DNA from 3 places in the Gordonia liuliyuniae genome. Region 1 is predicted to be linked to each of the others. Evidence: predicted binding sites of a transcription regulator. Region 1 holds the regulator's gene; each other region holds the start of a gene.

Evidence for each region. The regulator LexA, encoded in region 1, represses DNA repair genes until DNA is damaged. The targets are predictions, from matches to a motif close to CGAACANNTGTTCG.
Region 2: the regulator LexA is predicted to act here: its motif matches at 3,730-3,743, upstream of L5G33_RS18460 (HNH endonuclease signature motif containing protein).
Region 3: the regulator LexA is predicted to act here: its motif matches at 3,873-3,886, upstream of L5G33_RS08155 (HNH endonuclease signature motif containing protein).

What each region holds. Positions count from the first base shown of each region.
Region 1 covers NZ_JAKKOR010000005.1:193,772-199,427, forward strand. The annotation lists gene hrpA (ATP-dependent RNA helicase HrpA) at 1-1,781, shown strand, start outside; gene nrdR (transcriptional regulator NrdR) at 1,821-2,267, opposite strand; gene L5G33_RS06510 (LysM peptidoglycan-binding domain-containing protein) at 2,384-2,983, opposite strand; gene lexA (transcriptional repressor LexA) at 3,216-3,887, shown strand; gene L5G33_RS06520 (phosphoenolpyruvate--protein phosphotransferase) at 3,938-5,641, opposite strand.
Region 2 covers NZ_JAKKOR010000014.1:13,442-19,097, forward strand. The annotation lists gene L5G33_RS18445 (nucleoside triphosphate pyrophosphohydrolase) at 1-231, shown strand, start outside; partial or broken gene L5G33_RS18450 (DEAD/DEAH box helicase) at 267-3,316, opposite strand; gene L5G33_RS18455 (hypothetical protein) at 3,476-3,685, shown strand; gene L5G33_RS18460 (HNH endonuclease signature motif containing protein) at 3,986-5,332, shown strand; gene efeB (iron uptake transporter deferrochelatase/peroxidase subunit) at 5,356-5,656, opposite strand, start outside.
Region 3 covers NZ_JAKKOR010000006.1:18,224-23,879, reverse strand. The annotation lists gene dusB (tRNA dihydrouridine synthase DusB) at 1-927, opposite strand, end outside; gene L5G33_RS08160 (acyl-ACP desaturase) at 969-1,961, opposite strand; gene L5G33_RS08155 (HNH endonuclease signature motif containing protein) at 2,372-3,856, opposite strand; gene L5G33_RS08150 (nuclear transport factor 2 family protein) at 3,982-4,497, opposite strand; gene L5G33_RS08145 (serine/threonine-protein kinase) at 4,642-5,656, shown strand, end outside.

The sequences.
Region 1 (5,656 bases):
TCGTCAGCCGCACCTACAGCGAGCCGCACTGGTCGACGCGGAGAGCCGCGGTGATGGCCTACGAGCGCGTCACCCTGTACGGCGTACCGCTCGTCGCACAGCGCCGCATCCATTACGGCCCCATCGACCCGAAGACGTCCCGCGAGATCTTCATCATGGAGGCACTTGTCGGCGGCCGGTGGCGCAGTCGCCATGCGTTCGTCGAACACAACGCACAGTTGTTGAAAGACGTCGAGGACCTCGAACACCGTGCTCGACGCCGCGACGTCGGAATGAGCGACACCGAACTCTTCGACTTCTACGACGCACGTGTTCCCGCGAACGTCGTCTCCGCCCGGCACTTCGATTCATGGTGGAAGAAGGCCGGACGCGCCGATCCGACACTGCTCAATCTGACCGCCGAGATGTTCGCTGCCGACGACACGCCCGCGGCCGCTGAGTTCCCGTCCGCCTGGAAGCAGGGCGAGACGCGGCTCGAGCTGCGGTACAACTTCTCCCCCGGCGCCCCCGACGACGGGGTGACGGTCGTCGTGCCGCGCGACCTGCTCGACCACGTCCACGACGACGGCTTCGACTGGCTGGTCCCGGGCATGCGTTCGGAGCTGGCGACAGCACTCGTCAAATCGTTGCCGAAGGGACTGCGCAAGTCGATGTCCCCCGCCCAGCGGTACGCCGACCTCGCCCTCGATCAGTTGTCTCCGCGCTCCGAGCCGCTCATCCCGGCGCTCGCCCGCGAGCTGTCGTCGATCACCCGGACCTCGCTTGGCTCGCGCGACTTCCGCCCCGAGAACCTCCCCGCCCACCTGCGCATGCACTTCGCGATCACGGACGCGAAGGGCGCCGTCGTCGCACGCGGGGATCGCCTGGCCGAACTCCGCGCGCAGTTGAGTCCAGTCCGAGCCGGCGCGGGCGAGCCCGCCGAGACGTTCACGAACTGGACGGCGGACGGCATCGGCGCTCTCGCCGACGAACGCACCCAGACTCTGGCCGGTCAACGAGTCACCCGCTATCCGACGTTGGCGGTCGTTCCGGGCGCCGGGGTGCGAGTCGTCGACGTGGCCACCCCGGCAGCGCGTGACGCGGGCATCGCCTCCGCCGTCCGCGACCTCCTCGTTCGAACCGTGGCGCCGCCCTCACGTCGACTCGCCTCGTCGTTGCCGCCCGCCCGCAAACTCGCGTTGAGCCAAAGTCCGTACCGGGACGTCGACGCGCTGCTCGCCGACTGCACCAGACGCGCCGTCATCGACGTGTTGGCCGCACACCCGGACGTGACAGCAGTGCGGACGGCCGCCGACTTCGACGCGCTGTCGGCCGACGTCGCGCCGGTGATCCGTCAGACGGCCCCCGAGTACTTCGACGCCGCGGTGGATGCGCTCGCCGAATACTCGCAGGTCCGACGAGCCATCGATCAGCGGGCAGGCACGTTGGCCGCCGACGATGTCGCCGACCAGATCGCGAACCTCGTCTTCGACGGGTTCGTCGGCTTGACGTCCGGCCCGCGGTTGCGCGCACTGCCCAGATACCTAGCTGCGGCACGCGTCCGGTTGGAGGCACTGCCCGGGTCGGCGGCTCGCGACAATGAGGGGACGGCAGTCGTCGACCGCCTCGTGTCGGCGTGGAATCAGCGTCTCGCCCAGGTACCCGAGGCCCGCCACGACGCCCTCAACGAGATGGTGCAGTGGCAGTTGGAGGAGCTTCGCGTGAGTTTGTTCGCTCAACAACTCGGCACGGCCGGACCGGTCTCGGAGAAGCGAGTCCGCAAAGCGATCGAGAGTTTCTAAGCATCGCCGTCGAGGCGTCCGGGGTCGAGGCGTCCGGGGTCAGACGCGGCTGTGGAGTTCGTCGATCTCGCGTTGAAAATCATCCGCGGACTCAAACGACTTGTATACCGATGCGAACCGCAGGTAGGCGACCTCGTCGAGATCACGGAGCGGGCGCAGGATCGCCAGACCGACTTCATTGCTGGGAATCTCGGCCGACCCGGAGCCGCGGACGGAGTCCTCGACTTGCGACGCGAGCTTCGCCAACGCGTCCTCGTCGACGTGACGTCCCTGGCAGGCACGCCGCACGCCTTGCATGACCTTCTCGCGGCTGAACGGTTCCGACACGCCGTTGCGTTTGACGACGGACAGGACGGCGGCTTCGACAGTGCTGAATCGGCGACCGCACTCGGCGCACGATCGACGGCGGCGGATCGCCAGGCCGTCTTCAGCGACGCGGGAATCCACCACTCGTGTGTCGTCGTTCTTGCAGAACGGGCAGCGCATGCTTGAAAGAATACGCGCAACCGTCCAACTGCCCTTCACACCGCCCCCTTCACACTGTCCCCTTCACACCGGTCACGTCACACCGGCCACGTCTCCCCAGCCCCGTATCGCACGGATCAGTAGGCCGGGGCGATCAACGGCTGGCCGATCCGCAGTCCCGACGACTCCAGGTGGTTGAGCTCGCGCAACTGCTCCACGACCCCTGCCACGGGCAGGTCGGCGGCGACTCTGCGCGCGACGTCCGACAACGACTCACCGCTGCGGACGTGGACGACCTGGGTCACACCAGGGGTGCTCGGAGTGACCGCGTCCTGGTAGTCCGACCCGACGATCGTCAGCATCCAGACCACGCCGGCGAGAACGGAGCCGAGAAGCAGAGCGCCGACGACTCGACGCCGAGCGATGACACCGTCGATGTTCGAACGGTCGGCGGCCGACCGCCGTGCCCCGGCACGGTCCGCTGACGGGCGCTGCTCCAGGCGTCCGGCACGCTGAGAATCGCACGCGATTCGCGAGCGCCTACGCTCGTCGAAGGTCCCCGCCCGGCGCGGCGCACGCCCCGTCGGTCGGCACCCCCGAGCGGGCGCGTCGGTCCACAGCGGCACCCGCGGGCGCCCGTCGAGAACCGGCAAATCGCAGGTCATCACGGTGCTATGCGTGCTGTCCGGGACACGCCGCGAACGCTCATCGGGGCGCGAGATCAGTACCTGAGCCATCGGATACTCCTCATCGATCGTGTGTTCGAAGAACTCTTGTTCGATAGTAAACACCACCCCACCGACAAAGTCAGCGACACGTCGAACAATTGTTTGAAATCTGTGATCTGTTCGACTAGCGTGATCACCAGATCGGACACCGATGTTCGAACAGATCTCACCCCCACACGGGCCACCCGACGGGGTCGTGAATCACGCACGATGAGACACGCACGATGAGGAAGGACCGACGATGGCTGACACCCCCGATCCGCTGCTCTCGACGTCGACGCTGGAGGCGTCGCTGACGCAGCGCCAGCGCGAGGTGCTGGAAGTCATCCGGAAGTCGGTTCGCGAACGCGGCTATCCACCGAGCATCCGCGAGATCGGCGAGGCGGTCGGCCTCACCTCCACCTCGTCGGTGGCGCACCAGTTGCGCACACTCGAACGACGCGGCCTGCTCAAGCGCGACCCGCATCGGCCCCGCGCGGTGAATGTGCGTGACGACAACCGCACGCCCCCGTCAGACGATTCGTCCGAGGGGCTACCCACGCCGACGTTCGTTCCGGTGCTCGGTCGCATCGCGGCGGGCGGGCCGATTCTGGCGGAGCAGGCGGTCGAGGAAGTCTTCCCGATGCCGAAGGAACTCGTCGGCGACGGCTCGCTGTTCATGCTCCGGGTGGTCGGCGAATCCATGATCGACGCGGCGATCTGCGACGGCGACTGGGTCGTCGTCCGTCAGCAGAACGTCGCCGAGAACGGCGACATCGTCGCGGCGATGATCGACGGCGAGGCCACCGTCAAGACGTTCAAGCGCAAAGACGGGCACGTCTGGCTCATGCCGCACAACGAGCACTTCGAGCCGATCCCCGGTGACGACGCCGCCGTCCTCGGCAAAGTCGTCACCGTGATGCGGCGGATCTAGGCGCACCCGACCATGGAGCTAGGTGCACCCGACCATCTAGTGCCGAGACTCTAGCCCGTCACAGCGCGCGCCGCGTCGCGCGCACCCGATGCACTGGTCGCCGCGAGCGCCGCACGCGCGGCCTCGCGGCACTGTTGCATCGTGACGGTGCCGAGCTTGAGGCCGACTGCCGCCGACGCAGCGGGCGCCGACGACAGCGAACGCACCCCGAGGCCGACGAGGACACAGGCCAGTAGCGGATCAGCCGCCGCTTCGCCGCACACGCCGACGTTCTTCCCTGTCCGCTCTCCCGCGGCGCCCACCATGCCGATCAGGGCGAGGACCGCAGGCTGCCACGGATCGGTCAGCGACGCCAGCTCGGGCGACATGCGGTCGGCAGCCATCGTGTACTGCGTGAGGTCGTTGGTTCCGATCGAGACGAAGTCGACCTCGGCGAGGATCGCGTCGGCCATGATCGCGGCCGACGGCACTTCGACCATCACACCCGGAATCATGCCCCGGTCGCGCACTTGCGCGGCGAATTCGCGCGCCTCGTCCACCGTCGCGATCATCGGCGCCATGATCCACGGCACGGCTGCGGAACCCTGAGCAGCCGCCGCGAGCGCATCGAGTTGTCCGCGCCGGATCTCGGGATGCGAGAGCGCCGTCCGATTGCCGCGCACACCCATCGCCGGATTCGGCTCGAGCTCGGTGTCGACGAATCTCAGCGGCTTGTCCGAGCCCGCATCGAGGGTCCGGATGACGACCTTCCGGCCATCGAACGCCTCGATGACCTCCCGGTACAGCGCAGCCTGTTCGTCGACGGTCGGTTCGGTCGCACGGTCCAGGAACGCGAGCTCGGTCCGAAACAGCCCGACGCCCTGGACCGGTGACTGCGTCGCGGTCCGAGCGGATACGCCGTCGGCGACGTTCGCGAGGATCGCGATCGGCACCCCGTCCGCGGTCGCCCCGGGACCGGACCACGACGCCACGAGGGCGGCCTGCTCCCGCGCCCGCGTCACCGCTGCGGCGATTGCCGCGGCATCCGGTTCGGACCCGACGGTCCCGGCGTCACCATCGATGTACGCCGCTGCACCCGAAGGGATCTCATCGAGATCTGCGGTGGCGACGACACACGGGATCCCGAGTTGGCGAGCGATGATCGCGGTATGGCTACTCGGCCCGCCCTGGCGCATCGCGAGCCCGACGACGAGTGCCGGATTCAGGCCAGCCGTGTCAGCCGGAGCGAGATCGTCGGCACACAGGATCGATGGCGTCTCGGGCGTCGGGATGCCCGGCTCCGGCAGCCCGAGGAGTTCGGCGACCACCCGGTCGCGCACGTCGCGAAGATCGGTGACCCGCTCAGCCATCACACCCCCGAGCTTGGTGAACATGTCAACGAACTTCTCGGTCGCCGCGGCCGCCGCGGCAGACGCGGGGGTGCCCGATTCGATGAGTCCGGAAGCAGCCGATATCCAGCCTCGGTCTCGTGCGAGACCCGCCGTCGCGGTGAGGACTTCGGCGGAGACGCCGGTGCTGTGCGAGGCCCGGTCGGCCAATCGCGCACCCACTGCTTCGGCGGCGTCGACGAACGCCCGCTTCTGCGCGTCGCGTTCGCCTTCGGGCACCTCGGGCGCGTGGGCGTCGAACATCGGTCTGTCCCCCACTCGGATCACGGGTCCGTACGCGAGGCCTCCGACCACCGGGGTCCCGGTGACGACGATCGACGCGTCGAACGGATTGGGCACGGCCGCTGCAGTCTCACTGGCGTTCATGTGAGAGAGATTACA
Region 2 (5,656 bases), on a different contig from region 1:
GACGACGACCTCGACACCGGCGAGATCCCTGTCATCGCTGAGGATGAGTGGATCGTCAGCTCGCTCGACGAAGAGGGCGAGGACGATGCCGATTACGAGGAGGTTGCTGTCGACGCCGACCCGATCGACTCGGACAACGAGTCCGAACGCAGCAGGGTCTCAGACGTGAAGGTGCGGAAAGACGTGCCCGGGATCGTGGTCGTCGAGAAGTGGAGCGCGGAGGAGGAGTGAGTGGTCCGTCTAGGTCGCTGTAGTCCTCGATCGTTGAACAGTTCCGCCGGCATCTCGTGCGCCAACCTCCAGGTGATCGAGATCGGGCGATTGCCGCTGTAGTCCGCGATCGTTGCAGGGCCGAGAAAGGTGTAAGGGCTCACCCCGTACTCGCTCGACGCGTGTTCTCTCACGAATAGCAAGACTGTGCTGTCGCCATTGATGTATCGCTGACCTGTTGGGGACTCCTGGCGTGTGGTCGACTGCGACTCCCAATGAAACAGTGACCGGCTGACTGGGTAGTCGCGATACATAGTCGTGGGGGAGAACGACTTTTCGTTCTTGACGAGCGTCACGAAGAAGGCATCAACGTTCAAGTGCTTGACGTACTTGACACCCTCCCGGAAGTTGGACGGGACTGAGTCGTACGATGCTTCGCCGAGTGCTCCGAGTATCTCTTCACGTTGGTAGTTTGCATGAACTTGGAGCGGAGCAAGCAGTGGGTGATTCGTGAGCGAGTGCGTCGTGTGACGCGTTTGGTCGAACGCGAAGTCGGTGATGGCGACCAGTTCGTCGCGGGCTTCGCGCTCGGACCTCAGTGCCACGAGTGCGTCGTCGATCGACGAAAATCCACCACCGGTAGGCCAGACCGAGAAGACGAGCATGGCGGCAAGGCGCTGCTCTGTGTGCGTCATATCCGCGCATCGAGTGTCGTGGTTGAGGAGATGTCGATAACCATTAGCCCGAACCGGATCGTCGATATGTGTGAAAGATCGATTGCGAGAGAGGATCTGTGATTCGAGCGCAGATCCAGGCTCGATTAGTATTTCGGCCTCTCGGCGAACAGCCGTCCACGATCGTTCGTTCTTAGCAGTCAATTCGCTCAGCGGAATCCCGGTGCCGTCCACGAAACTGCCGAGTGAGGCTCCGGGCAGCGAGCGTGCTTCGGCGACGATCTCCGGCCAACGCACCCGCATCTGGCGCTTGATGCTCGCCGGCACCCTTCCTTGTGTTTCCTCGTCGAGGACAATGCGGCATCCGGATGGCAGGGTTGGAAAGGCTTGTTCGACGTCGGTCGCAATCTTGGTCCGGCTGCGCCCGGTGATCGCGCGTAATCGCAGATCCCACCGGAACTCTTCGTGCTGCGCGCCAACGAAGTCGAGCACAGTGAGAACGGCTTTGCCATCCGCGAACCGAAGTCCGCGACCAAGCTGTTGCAGGAAGATTGTGACGCTTTCCGTCGGCCGGAGCATGAGGATGGTGTCGACAGATGGGATATCGAGACCCTCATTGAATACGTCGACGGAGAAGATGACATTAATCGTCCGGTTTTTGAGGTCGGCGATTGCTCGGACTCGGTCAACGTCTCGCGTCCCGCCGTCGACGATGGCTGCTGGGATCCCGGCCGCGGTGAACGTCTTAGCCATGTAATCGGCATGCTGACGGCTGGCACAGAACCCGAGCGCCCTCATAGCCCTGGGGTCGATGATTTGTCTCGTGATCGCACGAAGAATGATTGCGGCGCGCGCGTCGTTTCCGGTGTAGATCTTGTTGAGTTCCGACGGCTCGTAGCGACCTCGTTTCCATGTTAGACGCGATAGGTCGACCCGTCGGCGATCCCGAAGTAGTGGAAGGGGCACAGGAGTTCCGCTTCCAACGCGTCCCAGAGTCGGAGTTCGGTGGCGGTACGGTTGTCGAAGAACTCTCGGACGTTGATACCGTCGGCGCGCTCTGGCGTCGCGGTGAGACCGACGAGCTCACGCGGTGTGAAATGGCTGGTGATCGCGCGGTATGTCGGCGCAGCGCCGTGATGGAATTCGTCGACGACGACCACGTCGAAATGGTTCGGAGCGATAGTGGAGACGCCGTACGACGCAAGGGACTGAACGCTCGCGAAGACGTGGGACCAGCGTTCAGGACGAGCACCGCTCACGTACATCTCACCGAAATTTGCATCGGAGAGGACTTCGCGGTAGGTCCGACGGGCCTGGTCGAGGATCTCCTGCCGATGAGCGACGAATAGGATGCGGAGATCCTCGCCGGTCGAGCGCAGGAGGTTCCGGTAGTCGAGTGCTGCGAGAACCGTCTTGCCGGTGCCCGTCGCGGCAACCACAAGGTTTCGGTGGCGATCGTGAACCTCGCGCTCAGCGCGGATCTCGTCGAGCATCACTTGCTGGTATGGATACGGCCGGACCTCTAGACCGGAGATCGTCAGCGTCGACCTTTCACTTTTGCGGCCTCCAGACGTTTCGGCCAATGCGTCGTCGAGCCGGTCACGATCGCGGTCGGGGTCATACTCTTCGAACGAGGGGTCTTCGTTCCAGTAGGTTTCGAACGTCGATTGAAACTTGTCAATGAGGCTTGGTGTGCTGATGCGAGATAACCGCACGTTCCATTCGACGCCGTCTACGAGTGCAGCGTTCGAGAGGTTCGACGAACCAATGTAGGCGGTGTCGTAACCAGAGGTTCGGTGGAAGTGCCAAGCCTTGGCGTGAAGACGCGTGCGTAACGCGTCATACTGCACACGAACCTCAGCCCCGTACTCCCGGACAAGCCGGTCGAGCGTCGCACGCTCCGTTGAACCAAGGTAAGTGGTCGTGATTACTCGAAATGGCTTGCCGGCATCGGCCAGTGCTGTCAACTCGCGTTCGAGGAGTCGTACTCCGCTCCACCGGATAAACGCGCAAACGAGGTCCACTCGATCGGCCGACGATATTTCAGCAGGCAACTCGTGGCCGATCGACGGCTCCCCACTGGCGTTTGTCAGGAGCGCAACCTCCGATAGGGGCGTTGCCGGGCGGACCCTCGTACGATCGATGACGCCCGCCGCCGACGGACGGTAGAGCCGGAGGACTTGGCGAGCGGGATCGAGGACTGAATCGCCGGCGGCATCGAGATCGGCCAACAACTGGTTGGCGGCCGCAAGCTGCGCGCCTTGGTCAGAGATGCCGCTGAGGTGACGGAAGACGATATCACTCACATGCCGTGCGAGGACGTGTGGCTGGTCCGATTTCTCGACCGTCGACGCGTCGAATCGGAGTTCGGTCACGTTGAGTTGAGCCTGCAAGTCGTCTGTGAGGATCCGCTCGTAGATACCTTCGTCCATTCGACGAGTGTGTCAGATTCATCCGACAGTTCGGACTGTGCGGAATCGTTTCGATCATGCGCCGCTTCGTCCTTGAGCCGGTCGGAACCGCCGTCCGTGAAGCGGGGGAATTGTCGGCGGCAACTGATCTCATTTGGTTAGCGAGAACGGGAGGTGGCCGTGTCTGTGTACCGCGTCAACGTCGTCGAAGTAGTCAGGCGGTCAGCGACGATCGAGATACCTGACGGGTCCGACGTCGAGGATCCGTTGGTGCGGCGTGCAGTCGAAGACGCGGCGCGGGAAATTGCGGTCGAGATCGATGCAGGCGAAGCGCAGATCGAGATCCTGCCCGCACTCGTACCCAGATCGATCGACTGCAGGCTTACGTGAGAGACGTGCCGCTGTCGCGTGCGTCCGCAGGGCCAACGGCGAGTCGAACATAGTTTCTTGTCAGAGGTGAGTTGTACCATATTGATAGTTCTCGGGTAGCGCCGGGGGCGGGGGTTGTTTGACAAGTTGATAGCGCGCCGCAGTCCGGGCGAACCCGTTTCAAGACTGCTCGTTCCTCGGGGGAGAGTGCGAGCCGCGGGAGGAGTGCGGCGGCTGTGGCCGGGGTGGTGTCTCGGCGGTTCGTGTCCTGTTGTTCGTGCGCCGCTCGTATGAGTGGCCGTCTGGAGGGGAGGTCGTGTCATGTTCGCTTGTGATGTTCGTGAGTTCGCTGACCGGGTTGTCGATGAGCTCGCTCCACCTGCTGCCGGCGAAGTGGAGTCGGGGGAGTCTGATCGGTTGGCGTGCCGGCTCGGTCGGGCGAGCACGGTCGGGGTCGATGACGCCGAGATTCTGTCGGCGATCGTGGAGGTCGCGCGTGCACGCAATGTGCTCGATGCCGCGCAGTCGGTGTTGGTGCGTGCTGCTGAGCGGGCCGGGGTCCCGTTCCGGCGACGGGTGCGTTCGGCAGCGGGGTTGTTGACCGCGATCGGGGTCGCGCCGGCGGTGGCGCACCGCACAGTCCGCAATGGGCACCACGCCGACCGTCTGGAGGCGGTCGGGCGAGCGTTGCGGGACGGGTCGTTGTCGGCGGAGATGGCCGACGCGGTCGGCACAGGTGTTGCTGGTGTTGATCGGCGGGTTGGACTCGACGAGGCCGAACGCGGCGTGTTGGCGCGGAAGCTGTTGCTGCAGACCACGCCGGGCGAGGTTGCGGCCGCCGCCAGGGGTGAGGCGATTCGGTTGGCCGGCGAGAGTGCCGATCCGGATCGGGTTCCGGTAGCGGAGGATCCGGCGTCCAACGAGATGTCGTTGACCGTCGCCGAGGACGGTCGGATCACCTCCACGATCGATGTGGACGTGCTCACCGGGGAAGAGTTACACGCCGCGCTCGACCCGCTCTGCCGCCCGGTCCCACTGCCGGACGGGTCGCCAGATCCCAGGTCGACCGGGCAGCGGCGGGCCGATGCGCTCGGGCAGATCATCCGCACGTATCTGTCCGGGTCGGCGCGTCCCACCAGCGGGGGCGTGTTGCCGCACGCGACCCTGGTGGTCCCGACCGTCGGGAAACAATCAACCGCCTCGGTCGGTGGGGGTGTGGCCCGTCTCGGGTTCACCGGCCCGGTGTCGTCGTCGACGGTCGGGCTCGTGTTGTGTGCCGCGGCCGTGTCGGCGGTGCGGGTCGATGGCGAGGGTGTTCCGCTCGATGTCGGGCGAGAGCATCGGTTGTTTCCTCCGGGGATTCGGAAGGCGCTCGCGGTCCGTGATGGTGGGTGCGCGTTTCCCGGGTGTGGCCGCCCGGTCTCGTGGACCGATGCGCACCACTGTGTTCCGTGGTCGCGGGGCGGGGACACATCGTTGGGTAACGGTGTCCTGTTGTGTCGAATGCACCACGTGCACGTCCACCAGGGAGGGTGGGAGGTGTTCATCGGCCGCGACGGGCATCCCTGGTTCCGGCAGCCGGTCGACCCCGCACGCCCGGGCAGGCGAGGTGAACCGTTGCGCTCACACGGTCGGCGGACCATGACTATCCACCCGACAGCCGCCTGACGAGGGACGAGACGGCGGCTAGATCAGCTGAACAAGTGCTGACCCCACCATTCGCCGTCCTGCACACCGGGCGGCACCGCGAAGTTCGCGGAAGCGTTCGGGATCAGGTATTCGGTCATCGCATCCTTGCGGGAGAGCTGATGCTGCATCGGAACGAACTGTTTGAAGCTGTCCCGATTGAACGCGATGAAGAACAAGCCTGCGTCGAGGTGGCCGAAACCGTCGGAGCCGTCGGTGAAGTTGTAGCCGCGCCGCAGAATCTGCGCGCCGTTGTTCTGATCGGGGTGCGCCAGACGGACGTGCGCGGTGCGCGCGATCATCGGC
Region 3 (5,656 bases), on a different contig from region 1:
CGGGAACCCGCGCAGGTACCAGGCGATGTGCTTGCGGATCTCGCGCATGCCCTTGTCCTCACCGTGGTGTGCGGCGAGGAGTGAACCGTGGCGGAGCATGATCTCGCCCACTTCGCCGAGATTCGGCGGCTCGGGGGAGTCGACGCCGCGGAGGCGGGCCGACAGTTCGGCGAACAACCACGGGCGGCCGAGGCAGCCGCGGCCGATGACGACGCCGTCGCACCCGGTCTGCTCCATCATGGCGACCGCGTCGTCGGCTTCGAAGATGTCGCCGTTGCCGAGGACGGGCACCGTGGTCACGTGTTCTTTCAGGCGGGCGATCTCGTCCCACGCGGCGGTGCCGGAGTACCGCTGGGACGCGGTCCGCGCGTGGAGTGCGACGGCTTGCGCGCCTTCGTCGGCGGCGATCCGTCCGGCGTCGAGATGGGTGTGGTGTTCGTCGTCGATGCCGATGCGGAATTTGACGGTCACCGGGATGTCGGTGCCTTCGGTGGCTTTCACCGCGGCGGCGACGATGTTGCGGAACAGTCGGCGCTTGTAGGGGATGGCCGAGCCGCCGCCGCGTTTGGTCACTTTGGGGACCGGGCAGCCGAAGTTCATGTCGATGTGGTCGGCCAGGTTCTCGTCGACGATCATCTTGGCGGCCTTGTACGTGTATTCGGGATCGACCGTGTACAGCTGCATCGACCGGGGCGTCTCGCTCGGGTCGAACGTCGTCATGTGCATGGTGACGGGATGGCGTTCGACGAGGGCGCGCGCCGTCACCATCTCGCAGACGTACAGTCCCGACACCGTGCCGGTGCGTTGTGCTTCGAGTTCACGGCACAGGACGCGGAATGCGACGTTGGTGACCCCTGCCATCGGCGCGAGGACGACGGGGCTGGCGAGTTCGATCGGGCCGATACGCAACGGATCCCGACCGGTCAGGAAGTCCGGTCGGGAGTCTGTCGCGTCGAGTGTTGCGGTGTTCAGGACGCCTTCTTCTCGCGCTTGGCGGCCTCTCGGGCCAGGGCGCGGTCGCGCATCTCTTCGAAGCGTGTGGCGTCCTTGTCGAGTTGGTCGAGGAACGTGGCGAGTTCTTCGCGGGTCTTCTCGCCCGCGGGGGAGAAGTCGTTGCGTTCGAAGACATTCCACTTGCGCAGCACCGGCTGGATCACTTCTTCGAGGTGCTGTCGCAGATCGTAGATGCCGTGCTTGGCCATGAGGACGCCGTGGCGACGGAAGTTCGGCATGCCTGCACCGGGCATCTGAAAGTTGGTGACGATGTCGGTGACGGCGCGCAGCGTCTGGTCGGGCGAGATGTCCATGCCCGCACCGCAGATGTTGCGGTAGAAGATCATGTGCAGGTTCTCGTCGGCTGCGATGCGCTGCAGCATCCGGTCGGCGATCGGGTCGTTGCACGCCTTGCCGGTGTTGCGATGGCTGACGCGCGTCGCGAGTTCCTGGAACGTCACGTAGGCGACCGAGTGCAGAAGACCGATCTCTTCGCCGTTGGCGAGCATCTCGTCGGCGCGGTCGGCGGCGGCGAGGATCGGGTCGTAGCCGTTCGTCATGTGGATCATGCGCGCTTCTTCGAGCGCGTTGGGGTCGACGCCGCGGGTGACGACGAGGTAGTCGCGCATGGCGATGCCGTGGCGGTTCTCTTCGGCCGTCCAACGGCCGACCCAGTGTCCCCACGCGGAGTCCATCGAGAAGTTGTCGGCGATCACCCGGTGGTACGAGGGCAGGTTGTCCTCGGTGAGCAGGTTGGTGATCATCGCGGCTTTGGCGACCTCGTCGAGCTTCGACTGCTCGGGGTCGTAGTCGACGCCGCCGAGCGCTGCGAAGTTCTGGCCGTCGTCCCACGGCACGTAGTCGTGCGGGTTCCAGTCACGGGCGGTCTTGAGGTGTCGGTTGACGTTGTCCTCGGCGACCGTTTCGAGCTCCCGGAGGAGTTCTATCTGAGTCAATTCGCGTGCCATCGGTGAAAATCCTCCGGTCGGTTCTGCATGCGGCATGTTCGGGCGTGTGTCGGCCCGCTTCCGGTCGACGTGCACTTATCACGTCCAGGCTACGTCAGTTGGGCAGTGGCCCCAAGTCTGTGGCCTACGTGTTTGTCGTCTCGCGCGGTCTCGTTGTTACTCAACCGTAGGTTTCTGGAGGTCGAGCGAAGTTCGGAGCGTCAATCGGTCAACGCCCGCAGCGGTGCGGGCGTCCAGAGCAGCCAGTCGACGGGTCGAGCGGTGCCGTCAGGACGGGTCGAAGAGTTCGGCGGAGAAGCGAGTCGCCCGGTCGGCTTCCTTCCTCATCGGCTTGCGCCGTGCTTCGGACCGGTCGGCCGATGTCGCAGTCATGACGGGCAACGCTTCGTGGGCGGGAGACTTTCCACAGTTCAGGCAGCTTCCAGGTGTGCTGCAAGCCAGGCTTCAAGTGCCGAACCGGATCCGCTGGGCGGGCTGTGCGGCAGGTATTCGGGCTCTTGCCCGACGTGGTGAATCCGATTCACCTGCAGTCGGCGGGCGGATCCGTGTGGCCGCCAACCGACCCGACCCTTGTTGGGGCCGTTCGGGACGATCCGCGTCTCCCATTTGCCCGGGCCTTTGCCTTCGGAGCGGTTGTGCTTGCCGCATGCCCCGGCGAGGTTGACGATGTCGGTTTGGCCGCCGTCTTCCCAACGGATGACGTGGTGGGCTTCGGTGCGGGCAAACGGGACGTCGCATTCGGGGGCTGTGCACCCGCGGTCGCGGGCGAACATGGCGAGCCGTTGGGCTTTGGAAGCGAAGCGTTTGCCTCGTCCGAGGTGCAGCACTTCGCTGGTGTGGCCTTTGAAGATCGCAAGGTGTGGGGTCGCGTGGGCGGCGATCTCCACGAGGTCTTTCACCGGGATGCGCGCCCCGGTGGCGGTCAGCGCGACGCCGGATTGTGCGGCCAACTCTGCATCGGTGATGGTGATTACGAGTTCGGCAGGGATCCGCTCGGGCCTGCCGAGAGCGTTGTGGCCGAGAACGAAGTCGAGCATCGCGGCGAGCGCGTCGTGGTTGCGCTGGGCCGTCGTGCGGGTGTCGCGTTCGGCTGCGGCGGCGAGGGCGCCCTCGTCGAGTTCGGCTTGGTCGACGGCACCGGAGGGGGATTGGTCGTCGGCGGGATTGTTCATCCCCGGCGCCGCCCACGCGGTGAGCAGGACGTCGAGCTTGGCGCGGACGGCTGGCGTCAACGAGCCTTTCAGCTTGGACATTAGCCGCGCATCTTGCGGAGCGAGGGTGAACCCTCGCGTCCGCTTGCGATCTAGGTCGTCCGTCAGTTCGCCGTCTGGGTCGAGATGGCCGAGCAGACGAACTCCAACTTTCCGGACGCTCTCCGGCGTCAGGGTTCGAGCGGCGTCCGCGAGCTGCTGTTCGGCAGATGCAACCGTTTCGGCGTCGATTGCGGCAGGAACCCTGTCCACGACATCGGCAATGTCGCGGACGTGTGCGCGGTTGATTGCGCCGTCGCGCAGCGCTTGCGCGGTGGCGGGGTGTTGTGGTGGGAGCGGATCGCCGCCGATGCCGATGAACTCACCGGTCGCGTACATCAGCTTCATCCGGGTGCTTGCTTCCGGTGTGCCGAGACGCAGGCCGGTGGTCATGTACTTCTGCACGGTTTGAAATCCGGCCGCGTGGAACGCGAACTGGTTGTTGATCTCGATCATCAGCGACGTCGTCGCAGCTTCCGTGCGGGCGCGTGTCTGCTCGTTGACGTCGGCCACAGCCAGAAGGTCTTCGCCCGACAGCGACGCGAACGACGTACCGACGAGCTTGGCGACGGCCGCGTCGATGTGTTTCACGAGCTCGGCCGGTGAATCCGGGAGGGCGCGGCCGCTGTAGGTCGGTTCGGTCATCGGATTCACCTCCTGGGAAAAACGTGTTCGTACAGTTCATAGCTTCTTTCTGAAGCTTTGACACGACACGAACAGGAGGGTCCGACAATTCTTTTTCGGCGGAAATGCCAAGGTTGCAGCGTCCGCTACTTCCGTCGTCCGAACATCGCGCCGGTCGTCTCCAACCACTGGCGGGCGGGCGCGTCGAGGGTGCCGAGTTCGGCGGCGCGGTCGCACCACTTGCGGGCCATGAGACCGAACTTCATCGGGTTGTAGACGTCTTCTTCGCAGCTCCACAGGCCGTCGCCGGCGTAGGTGAGGATGGTGATGTTCGTGGCGGTGAACTGCGAGCCGTCGCCCGGATCGCGCATCGGGTTGTCGACCTCGCAGATCACGCGTCCCGTCGACGGATCGGTCACGTGCCACAGTGACGGGTATCCGGTCATGTGGCTGCCCGGGAACTCGTTCATCGTCTTGTTGATCCAGACGCGGATCTCCTCGCGCCCGTGCATGGTGCCGTACGCATGCTCGACGTAGTCGGCGTCTTCGGTGAACTGGTCGGCCCACACGTCCCAGTCACGGTGGTCGGCAACGTCGGCGACGGTCTTCTGGAACTGGGTGAATGCGGCGTCGAGTTCTTCTGCACTGAACGTTTCGGTCATGTTCGCCGATCGTAAGGGAGTCGGTGCGAGCGGTGCAGCGAGTTCGGAATGTCGGTCGCGGACTTGCCAGTTCGGTGTTCGGGTCATTCACCCGACCTGCGTCGATTCGGGGCATTGACCACTACTGCCGGTAGCATGCGGCGCATGTTCGAAGTCGGAGACGAGGTCGCGGGGTACCGCATCGAAGCCGTGCTCGGGGCGGGCGGCATGGGTGAGGTCTATCGCGTCCGGCATCCCCGGCTTCCGCGCAGCGACGCGCTAAAGGTGTTGAGGTCGGCGCACACGGGCGACCCGGTGGTGCGCGCTCGGTTCGAGCGGGAAGCGGACCTGGTCGCGCCGCTCGTGCACCCCAACTTGGTGCGGGTGTACGACCGCGGCGTCTTGAACGACGTCCTCTGGATCGCCATGGAGTTGGTCCCGGGCACGGATGCGTCGAAGATCGTGAAGCAGTCGCCGGGCGGTTTGGACGCTCGGCTGGTCGCCAACATCGTCGATGGTGTGGCGGCGGCGCTCGACGTCGCGCATCGACACGGCATCCTGCACCGCGATGTGAAGCCGGCGAACATCCTGATCACGCCCGGCCAGGATCCGATCCTCCCGGATGCGGTGAAAGTGACGGACTTCGGCATCGCGCAGGCGCTCGGTGACGCGGGCGCTGAACTCACCAGTACCGGCACGACGGTCGGCACCATGCGGTACTGCTCGCCCGAACAGATCGACGGCCGGGGCGTCGACGGCCGCGCCGACCTTTATTCGCTCGCCGCCACAGCGTTCGAACTGGTGACGGGTAGTTCGCCGTACGATTCGACGAGCATCCACGGGTTGATGACGGCGCACATGTTCGCCGAGCCGCCCCGGGCGAGCGAACGCAACCGGAGCCTGTCGCCTGCCGTTGACGCAGTATTCGCCGTCGGACTCGCCAAGGATCCGGCGCAGCGTCAGCCGTCGTGCCTGGCGTTCGCGCACGCTCTGCGCGTCGCACTCTTCGAGGGCCGCGGGCCGGTGATCCCGCCGTCGTTCGCGAACACGCCGGGTGCGCCGGTCCGCAACATCGCGCCCGGCGCTTACGCGCCGAACGTCATCCACACCGGCATGGTGCCGACCCCGAGCGGGCCGCACGAGAACGCGTCGCCGCCTTGGTATCGCCGGACCCCCGTCG